3 regions of the Virgibacillus sp. L01 genome follow, and region 3 is predicted to be linked to each of the others. Evidence: riboswitches for the same ligand, from Rfam matches in the RefSeq annotation. Region 3 holds a riboswitch; each other region holds the start of a gene.

Region 1 (3,280 bases), on a different contig from region 3:
ACGTCGATCATTTCAGCGTCGCTCATGTTTTCAGGGGCTTTTTCATCGGCGACTTCGATGATTTGAACTTTTGCATATGTACTTAACCGCTTTAAGTATTCGTCAATGCCCTGCTTGAGGTATTTTTCCTTTAATTTTCCTACTGCGATAATCTTTATGTTCATTGAAATTCATTCCTTTATGGACTTCTTTTGTTTACATTGTATCAAAGAATGACGATACCGTATTACAGTATCGCCATTTCATTCAATTAATCAGACTTCCTCTCTTCTTCTCTTTGTTTCGTCATGAAAAGGGACAGTGGTTGTTCTGATCCAGTCATCAGTTTATAGACATATGTGGAAGTAAGATTATAACTGTTTTCAATACTTTCTGCTATATAGTTAGTTCGTTCGAAAAGAATGGATCGAAACTGATCAATTTGCCTTAACGTTTTCTCCATAAGGGCTTCTTGGTTTTCCAGTCGGTTTATTACTTGATCCTGGTTATCGTCTTGCGTGGAAATCCGCTCTGACATCTGCTTGTTAAGATCATACAGCTCACTCATGTGTGATGCGAGTGCCTGGCTTGAGCTTTCATATTTTCCTAGCTGGTCTACAATAGCCTGATTCGATTCGCCTAAGCGATTGACTTGTTCTGCAATCTCCTTATTTAATAGGCCACCGTTTTCTAAGATATCCTGCAGTTTTGCATTATTGCTATCTAACGTTTTCAACCATTGGACAGCCTGATTCTCGAAATTTTTATGCTGAAGGTTACTTTCTTTTAATACTTCCAGCTGTTTGCCAACCTCCTGCCATCTGCCTGCCTGTGTATTAGTTTGCTGGTGGTATAACGATTTTAAATCACGAAAGGAATTGGATAATGATTTATTCAGTTCTTTCTGTTCTTTTATCATCTCGGAGAAATAATCTACGCGAAAGTATCCCTGGTTCGGCTCCAGGATATCGCTGCCATTCATATAGACGTCTGGATGATCATTATTATTAATATATAATCCCATCTCTTGGTCACTTCCTTATTCATAGTATTGTATTATCCTATGCGTATTATGAAAAGACGGGACAATAATCCAGATTAAGCAAGCTTAAAATGTTCCGGCACTTTTTCATGAATTTTGCGTTAATTCACTATATATAGTATATTGTGGACAATATCTTTTATAGAATAAACTGTGTTAGTACCATCACATCATGTACGATAATGGCAAAATCATTGAAAGATGATGACGCAAAGCTATAGGGGCTAAGTTGGATTTTCCAATAAGTCAGCCAGCTTTCGAATACACTCCTTATTCCTGAAAGGGGGATGTGATTTGGATACTGAAGATGTTCTGAAGATTATTAACAATGATATTAAAATGCTTAAATCCTTGATGTATCAGGTTAAGGCGAATGGAAGTGATTTTACAGATCCATCATTAATACAAGTTAGTCAACTACTAGATGTGAAGCTCAACCAACGAAATCAACTTTTGTCGATTTAGACAAATGAACTCAATTAATCCTACCTTTATGTTTTTCTGGTACTAACACTGCCTTTCTATACTCCGTCCATTTGTGGGGTATAGCTTTTTTTGCATTTAAAGGAAAATACTCGATTATATGGTAAAATAGTAGCGTACTAATTTTATATTTTTATAGTTGGATGTGAAATGATGAGTATCGAAAATAAACCAAATATGCGGATCATAAATATGCTGTTATTTTTCATCCGTTTCTTTACCAGAAGACGTTCAAAAATAGTGATTGAACGCAATGACACCCTTCACATGAAACCGCCTTATATTATTTTATCTAACCACGTAAATAACTGGGATCCACTGATTCTAAATAGTTATGTAAATGAACCGATTTCTTTCATTGCTGCTGAACCTCTTTTTCGAAATCCTTTCTTAAAAAGAATATTAAACTATGTTGGTGCCATCCCAAAGATGAAATTCAAAAATGATACGAGCACGATTAGAGGTGTACTGAAGGCTAAGAAGCATAATAGGGTTATTGGTATTTTCCCAGAAGGAAACCGAAATTGGGACGGTGACACGGAGCCGCTTATTTACTCAACCGCTAAATTAGTTAAGCTGTTGGACATCCCTGTTATCATTACAACAATTCGCGGCGGGCATCTGACTCATCCAAGGTGGGCGGATCAACATCGCAAAGGCTTGATTTCTATCTCCTATAAAAAAGTATGGGATCAGGGAGCATTTACTAACGATTCACCTGACGTCATTAACCAGAAGCTAACCGAAGCGCTTTACCATAATGAAATGGAGTGGCAGTCTGAGATTGCAGGTGAATATCAGGGGAAAAATCTAGCAAACTACTTGGAACGCCTGTTGTTTGTTTGTCCACATTGTAGAATACCTGGACAGCTGCATTCGCACGATGACCTGTTTGAATGCCGAAGTTGTGATTATACCGTTCGTTACACATCCTTGGGAACATTTGAGCAAGTGACACCTCCCATCTATTATTCTACACCCCGTGATTGGAATAAATGGCAGCTTGAATTTTTGAAAGAGACTTTACTTGATCCGAATTGGCAGCAGAACTGGAATGAGGCAATGCAGGACCATGTTAAGCTGTTTTTATCTGAGGACAATAAACCATTCCGTCTTGTTTCTAAAGGAGATCTAGAGTGGAATAATACAACAATTACGTTTAATGGTGATAATGAGGAGCAACATGCATTTGCATTTCGGGATATGGAAGGGATTAATATTCAGTTTCATCATAAGCTGGACTTCTTTTATGAAAATCAATTTTATCGAATTGTATTTTATCAGCCCGACACCTCAGCGTACAAATGGCTAATGGCAATCAAAACCGCACAGGAATTGGAATCTAAACAATCAGATGAGGTGATATCATGAGTAACTCCTGGTCATTTGTACTCGATTTTGCTCTTTTATCTTTTTTAATTGTTATTGCCGCTGTATTAAAAGCTAGAATACCAGCCTTAAGGAAATTAATTGTACCAACGTCCATGATTGCTGGTTTCCTAGGGTTAATCGTTGGACCTGAACTACTAGGATGGATAAATTTTGATAAGGATTTACTTGGAAACCTGGTTTACCATTTAATGGCCATTGGCTTTATTGCTTTATCGTTAAAAGAACGGCAAGTGGAAAATAGTCCAGCTGTTATCAACTCAGGTCTCATGATCGTTTCAACATACCTCATCCAAGGGTTGGTCGGCTTTGGTTTATTCATGATACTTGTCCAAACATTATATCCAGACTTTTTCCCAGGTGTTGGACTATTGCTGCCACTCGGAT
Region 2 (3,280 bases), on a different contig from region 3:
GCGTGACTTAGAAACTATCTCAACAGCGATTACCGCTGCGGAAACGGGACATTTAGTATTAGGTACCCTCCATACAACAGATGCAGTATCAACAATCGAACGAATTATTGATGTATTTCCATCTGAACAGCAAATACAAATCCGCATCCAGTTATCATCCATTTTAAAAGCTGTTATCTCCCAGCGATTACTAGTTACAAAAGATAATATGGGGAGGCGGGCGGCAACAGAAGTTCTGATTAATACACCTGCTGTTAAGAACTTAATCCGTAATGAAAAACTGCATCAAGTTCAGAATGTGCTGCAAACATCAAAAGAACAGGGCATGCACACGCTTGAAATGGATCTCAAACGGTTACTAAAAGAAGACCTAATTTCCTATGAATCGGCTGCTCCTTTTATGCAGGAAAGGGGTTTTTAATGGATGAACTATCAATATAGTGGAAAACATGCATCTGGTCACAAAACAAAAGGAAGGATAGAGGCTGATTCAAAAAAAGATGCGCTAGTACGGTTAGAAAAGGATAGTATAATCGTAATCGATATAGATGAGACGAAATCGTGGAATAAGGAATTATCTATTAATAGAAGAGTTAAAAATAAGGACTTTGTTATTTTTCTAAGGCAATATGCAACATTGATTCATGCTGGTATATCGATTTCAGAAGCTACGAAGACGATGTCAAGGCAAACGGACAATTATGCATTAAGGCAAGCACTGACTGCTATTGATAAACAACTTGACCAGGGACAGGCCCTTTCAAAAGCAGTTGAAAGTCACCCGAAGGTCTTTCCATCTCTACTCGTCAACATGATCCGGGCCGGGGAGGCTAGTGGTAAACTTGATGACATATTAAACCAGATGGCTGATTATTACGAGAAAGAATATCGTAATAAACAAAAAGTAGTTTCAGCATTACTTTATCCCGGTGTTGTAGGGGTTATCACACTTTTATTAAGTATGTTCTTGCTAGTATTCATTGTTCCACAATTCGTAGGAATGTTTAATTCCTTTGGTGAAGAGATTCCGGCGTATACCCAGTTTATTTTGAGTCTGAGCAGTTGGGTTAGTGCCTTTTGGTGGGTGCTTATTGCTGTAGTATTATTAGGTATTGCAATTTATAAGTACCTGTTGAAGAATGATGCGTTTGTTTACCGGGCCGATAAGCTAAAAATGAAGTTTCCCTTTTTAGGTGTGCTTGCACATAAAGGTGTCTTGGTTCGGATGACACAAACGTTGAGTACTTTAGTAAATAGTTCTGTACCAATCCTACAATCGGTCGAAATCACCGAAAAAGTGGTTGGAAATCGTGTGATTCGAGATGTATTAGAGCAATCCAGGAAATCGATGGAAGTAGGAGAATCGATTACTAATCCTATGAAAGAACATTGGGCATTTCCGGCACTAGTTGTTCAAATGATCCAGATTGGTGAGAAGACCGGGACTTTAGACAATATGCTTTCAAAAGCTGCAGCATTTTACGAAGAAGAAGTAGAACAATTGTCGAATCGAATCAAAACATTAATCGAGCCGCTTATGATTATTATACTGACAATAATCGTAGGCAGCATCATTACCGCAGTTGTTATTCCAATGTTTTCTTTGTTTGAAAATATCTAGAAAAAATTAGTAGATTTTTGTCTGAAAATGTATTATAGTGTACATAGGAATATAGTAGGATGCGATGATAAATTACCTGCAATTTGGGCATTTTGGTAGTTTGGAGTAAGTAGTGCAACCGGCCAGCTAAGTTTAATAGACTTTATATCTTATATAGTAAGAGAGGCGGGGATTTTTATGCTAGAACGCATGAAAAAGATGATGAAAAAAGAAAAGGGGTTTACCCTTGTTGAACTGTTGGCAGTTATTGCAATATTGGCGATTATTGTTGCTATAGCAGTACCGACGATAGGAAATGTTATTGGTGAATCTGAGAAAAAGGCTCATGACGCAAATGTAGAACTGATCAAAAATGCTGCAAGGTTAGCAGATGTTAGTGGTAACTATGGCAAGGATGATACTATCACTCTGAACCAGCTAAAGAAAAAAGGGTATCTAGATGAAGTTCCTACAGTTCCAGGAACAGATACCAAATATTCTGGTACTGTTACTAAAGATGGAAATGGGAAATTTGAATATGGTGGAGATGAAAGTGTTGACTAAAACAACATAATTTAAAATGATTTTAATTATAACCTACGCCTTGCACTAATAGTTGCAGGGCGTATTCTTCAATATATATTCTTCTAGCTTTACAATAAGGAGCCACACGAATGGATATTTTACTAATAACATTTTTCTTCCTCCTTGGCCTAATTTTTGGCTCATTTTTTAATGTAGTTGGATTGCGCCTGCCAGAAAATATACCCTTCGCAAACGACCGTTCAATTTGCCCCAATTGTAGCCATCAATTGTCATGGTATGAGAATATACCGGTTATTTCATTTGTCATCCAAGGGGCTAAATGTAGCCATTGCCAAAAAAAGATTTCGTTTATATACCCTGTAATTGAATTGTCTACAGGTATTTTATTTGCATTAAGCTACTCATTAGTAGGAATAAATCTAGAAATCATTACGGCGTTACTTCTGGTTTCGATGCTTATGATTATATTGGTGTCCGACATAACATATATGTTAATCCCAAACAGAGTACTTCTCTTCTTTCTGCCATTACTCATCATCATCCGTATCGTACAGCCTTTGGATCCGTGGTGGTCATCCATTCTTGGTGGTATAATTGGAATTACGCTCCTTGCATTAATTATAATTATTAGTAGTGGTGGAATGGGCGCGGGAGATATGAAACTGTTCGGTATCTTAGGCATTATTTTGGGAATTGATAAGGTGTTACTGGCATTTTTCCTCTCCTGTATGATTGGTGCAATTATAGGAATGCTGCTGCTTATCTTAAAGGTAATCGACCGCAAGCAACCCGTTCCATTTGGTCCATATATTGTTGTTGCAACACTAATTACATATTTTTACGGTGAAAGATTAGTAAACTGGTATTTTAATTTATTTTTGTAAGCAGGTGATAGTTTGGGAATTTTTAATAATGGTAGAGTAAATATAGTAATTACAAATAGAGTTTTACGGTATTCGTATCATAAAAGTTCTTCTATAAAAAGCTTAGTAAAACATGGTGAAGTGGAACTGCCTGAAGGGACAATTAAAGACGGAATAATTACCAGTACACAATCTCTGCAAAAAGCTGTTAATCGGTTGGTTAGGAAAAATAAATGGAGAAGAAAAAAGCTCTATTTTTGTATGCAGGATG
Region 3 (3,280 bases):
GGGATCTCCAATTTCATCAATAACCGTCCTATCAAGTTCGGTTTCAGCCCCAATGATTTCTAAATCAATCTTTTTGTCTAAATCTTTTGCCAAACCTCTAACCATCCGAGGAAAACGATTAAAAACTTGTTCAACAGGAACCATTCTCATTGTTAATATTAAATTCTGCATATCTTCTGAAACTCTTGCAATATGCTCTACTGTATCTTTCAGCTCTTGATTATCCGTCTCTTTCGAAATATCTTCTAATCGGCCTCGATCGATGACTACCTCTTCAAAAAGGTTCATTAAATAGTCAATTCGTTCACTATTTACACGTATCGTTTTGGATGAAGCTGTTTTCCCACTCGTACTTTTCGATTCATCTTGAGGTTGATCAACATTCTTTTTGTCTTCATCACCACAGTTTACCTTATTATCTTCACCAGTGAAGTTAGAGACATCCACTTCCCGGACCTCAGAGACATTCTGTATACGATTTTTTATCTCCACCGAAGACTCTTCTGATACTAGAATAAGAGAAAATTGCTGTTCAAATTCTTCTGCTTCCAACTCCTCTACGGTAGGGACAGATTTAATAACCTCTCCAACACCCTCCAAAGCTTCGAATACCATGTAGGCACGTGCCGCTTTCAACATACAATCCTCAGATAACGTAACGGTAACGTGATACGTATGGAATCCCTGTTCTTTAGCTTGGGATACAACTGTTGTCTGATATTCATCGAGTTTGATATTTGTATTCGAATTAATAGTTTCTTTATCCTTCAACGAATCTACATGTGTAGTACCATTTTCCATTTGTTCTAATCGAGCTACAAGATCTGTAACATCTTTCTTCCCATTCCCACCTTCACTAATAGAGCCAACCATTTCTTCTAATGATTCAAGTGCAAGAAATGAAATATCAATTACTTCTTCATTTACTTCCAGCTCACTGTTTCTAATTTTATCCAAGACATTTTCCATTTTATGTGTCAACGAAGCAATATCCTTAAATTCCATTGTTGCTGACATACCTTTTAATGTGTGAGCTGAACGAAAAATTTCACTAACAATAGTAAGATCTTCCGGGTTTTTTTCTAAATTTAAGATGTGGTCGTTAATGGCCTGTAAATGTTCACTGCTTTCATCTAGGAACACTTCTATGTATTGATCGGTATCCATATGGATCCTCCTCTCTGTTTCCTCTAATCTACTAACAGGTAAATCTCCATCAACCCTGCCTTTTCAAATTCTACCGATACGTGAAGGGCCTTTTCATAACCTGATAGTTTTGTATTCCCTTGTATAATAGTCGGAGAAGTAATATCCATATTTATGCCCTGACTTACAATATTGGTAGATAACCCACCAGCTATCATATTCCCTAGTTCACCACTAAAGGATGTGAGCATTTCCCCTTCCAGTGCCATTCCGAACATCGTTTCTCCAATTAAAGCAAAAACAGTGGGGGCTCCCGCCAAGATTAGTTTCCCTTTAATATCACCGGTAATACCAATCAGTGCTCCATACTGAATTTCCAAATAGTTTTCTAGTATTTCTGGCTTCGATATTTCATGTTTAATAGGGACAACTGTTTGTATCGCTGTGTACGTCCCATTTAAAACATTCTTTATCGATTTGTTTCTTTCTTGAATTGATATCGACATAAAAAACATCTCCCTTACTTGTTAAAATTAAAAATGACCATTCTAACAACGATAGAATAGCCAAAAAATTAATTGGTAGCCAGGCGATCATCGAGGCGGGTATTTAAACCCTTCCACCACATTAGATCCTAGGCTTTGCGTCCTGTCCTTTCGAATAGTTTGCCTTTATCTTCTTAGAATATAGGTAATTAGTATTAACTCTTGAAATATCTTAATACAGAATAAAATTAAAGTCAATCTTTTTATTGAAAATTGTTAATATTATATTAAATTACTTTTAACTTTTAGGCTTTATTTCGTGATTTGGTAGTATCAGAACTTCCACTCGTCTATTTCTCGCCCGGTTTTCAACACTATTATTTGGTGCTACAGGGCTGTGTTCACCAAATCCTTTGGCACTGAATTTCCTTGGATCTAGGTTGTCATTTTTGAGTATTAACCGCATAAAGTGGACTGCTCGCATGAAGCTTAGATCCCAATTAGATTCAAACTTCCTAGTATGTATAGGTCTATTATCTGTATGTCCGCTGATTATTATTTGGTGAGGTGGGTCTATGTATAGGAACTTAGACACTTCTTTCGCAATTTTCTCCCCCCTTTCTTTAACTTTTGCACTACCTGAATCAAAAGAAATATCATTTACAATAGTAATTAATAGACCTTCTTCTGTAAGTTTAATCCCCAGTAGTTCGGATAGATTGTTCTTCTTGATGTATGTATTAATATCTCGCTGTAACTTCTCAAATTTATTCAATTCGTTAGTCTGTTCACTCTCTTTTTCTTTCTCATTTCCTTAGTTGTTTGATTCTAATGGTTTATCAACTGGACTTTGGTTTTGCTCTAAAATCCCTTTCCCCCCTGTAAATTCCTCTCGAAAAACTTGTGAAATCTGGTCGTATTTTTTCGTATCTATTTTACTCATCGCAAACAGAACAATGAATAAGGCTACCAATAACGTTAATAAATCGGCATATGGGAGCAGCCATGATTCGTCAACATGAGATTTGTTATTCTTTTTCGTTTTCCGCATATTCTCCCCCTGCTCTAACTTTTCCAACTCCTTTTGGGATAGATAGGAACTTAATTTATCCTTTATTACTTGTGGTGAATCTCCTGTAGTAAGGGATAACACACCTTCGATAATTATTTCTTTTGAAAACACTTCATCCTTAGATTTCTCTTTCAATTTGTTAGCAAACGGATGCCACAAAACGTAACCTGTAAATATACCAAGTAATGTCGCTATAAATGCAGCTGAAATGGCATGGCCAAGTGCTTCCATATCATTCATATCTCCAAGAGCTGCAATCAATCCAATTACAGGTGGGGGCATATGTACCTGCTTGTGTAAAGATTGATATGCCTTTTTGATGTCTTTCCTCCATCGCATACACTTTCTCAAACAAAATTTCTTTAATAAAATCAGGAGATTGTCCATCAATCGCTAATTGCAGTCCCGAAGATAAGAAAGAATCGTTTACCTGATCTATTTCACTTTCAAGTATTAACAACCCTTCTTTTCGAGTTTGTTCAGCCCAATTAGTAAATTTTTCAATTGTCATCGCTATGTCATTGTGATTTTCGTCTGTGAAAATTATCTTAAACAGAGCAGGTACTTTTTTAAGCGT

What was found. Region 3 has a riboswitch for cyclic di-GMP ahead of ACTWQM_RS00990 (chemotaxis protein CheX). Riboswitches for the same ligand answer to the same signal wherever they lie in the genome.
Region 1: it holds a riboswitch for cyclic di-GMP, as region 3 does, so the genes downstream of both, ACTWQM_RS12820 (Spo0E family sporulation regulatory protein-aspartic acid phosphatase) here and ACTWQM_RS00990 (chemotaxis protein CheX) in region 3, are expected to answer to the same signal.
Region 2: it holds a riboswitch for cyclic di-GMP, as region 3 does, so the genes downstream of both, ACTWQM_RS14825 (prepilin-type N-terminal cleavage/methylation domain-containing protein) here and ACTWQM_RS00990 (chemotaxis protein CheX) in region 3, are expected to answer to the same signal.

What each region holds. Positions count from the first base shown of each region.
Region 1 is NZ_JBQQCP010000006.1:154,139-157,418, reverse strand. Features, by position in the region: gene rlmH (23S rRNA (pseudouridine(1915)-N(3))-methyltransferase RlmH) at 1-164, opposite strand, end outside; gene ACTWQM_RS12825 (hypothetical protein) at 251-1,003, opposite strand; cyclic di-GMP riboswitch class I at 1,196-1,283, shown strand; gene ACTWQM_RS12820 (Spo0E family sporulation regulatory protein-aspartic acid phosphatase) at 1,316-1,486, shown strand; gene ACTWQM_RS12815 (lysophospholipid acyltransferase family protein) at 1,658-2,875, shown strand; gene ACTWQM_RS12810 (S-layer homology domain-containing protein) at 2,872-3,280, shown strand, end outside.
Region 2 is NZ_JBQQCP010000008.1:71,685-74,964, forward strand. Features, by position in the region: gene ACTWQM_RS14815 (type IV pilus twitching motility protein PilT) at 1-421, shown strand, start outside; gene ACTWQM_RS14820 (type II secretion system F family protein) at 425-1,621, shown strand; cyclic di-GMP riboswitch class II at 1,670-1,754, shown strand; gene ACTWQM_RS14825 (prepilin-type N-terminal cleavage/methylation domain-containing protein) at 1,799-2,164, shown strand; gene ACTWQM_RS14830 (prepilin peptidase) at 2,275-3,030, shown strand; gene pilM (type IV pilus biogenesis protein PilM) at 3,043-3,280, shown strand, end outside.
Region 3 is NZ_JBQQCP010000001.1:206,814-210,093, forward strand. Features, by position in the region: gene ACTWQM_RS00985 (chemotaxis protein CheW) at 1-1,167, opposite strand, end outside; gene ACTWQM_RS00990 (chemotaxis protein CheX) at 1,191-1,652, opposite strand; cyclic di-GMP riboswitch class I at 1,724-1,826, opposite strand; gene ACTWQM_RS00995 (OmpA family protein) at 1,930-2,406, opposite strand; gene ACTWQM_RS01000 (flagellar motor protein MotB) at 2,446-2,634, opposite strand; partial or broken gene ACTWQM_RS01005 (MotA/TolQ/ExbB proton channel family protein) at 2,653-3,280, opposite strand, start outside.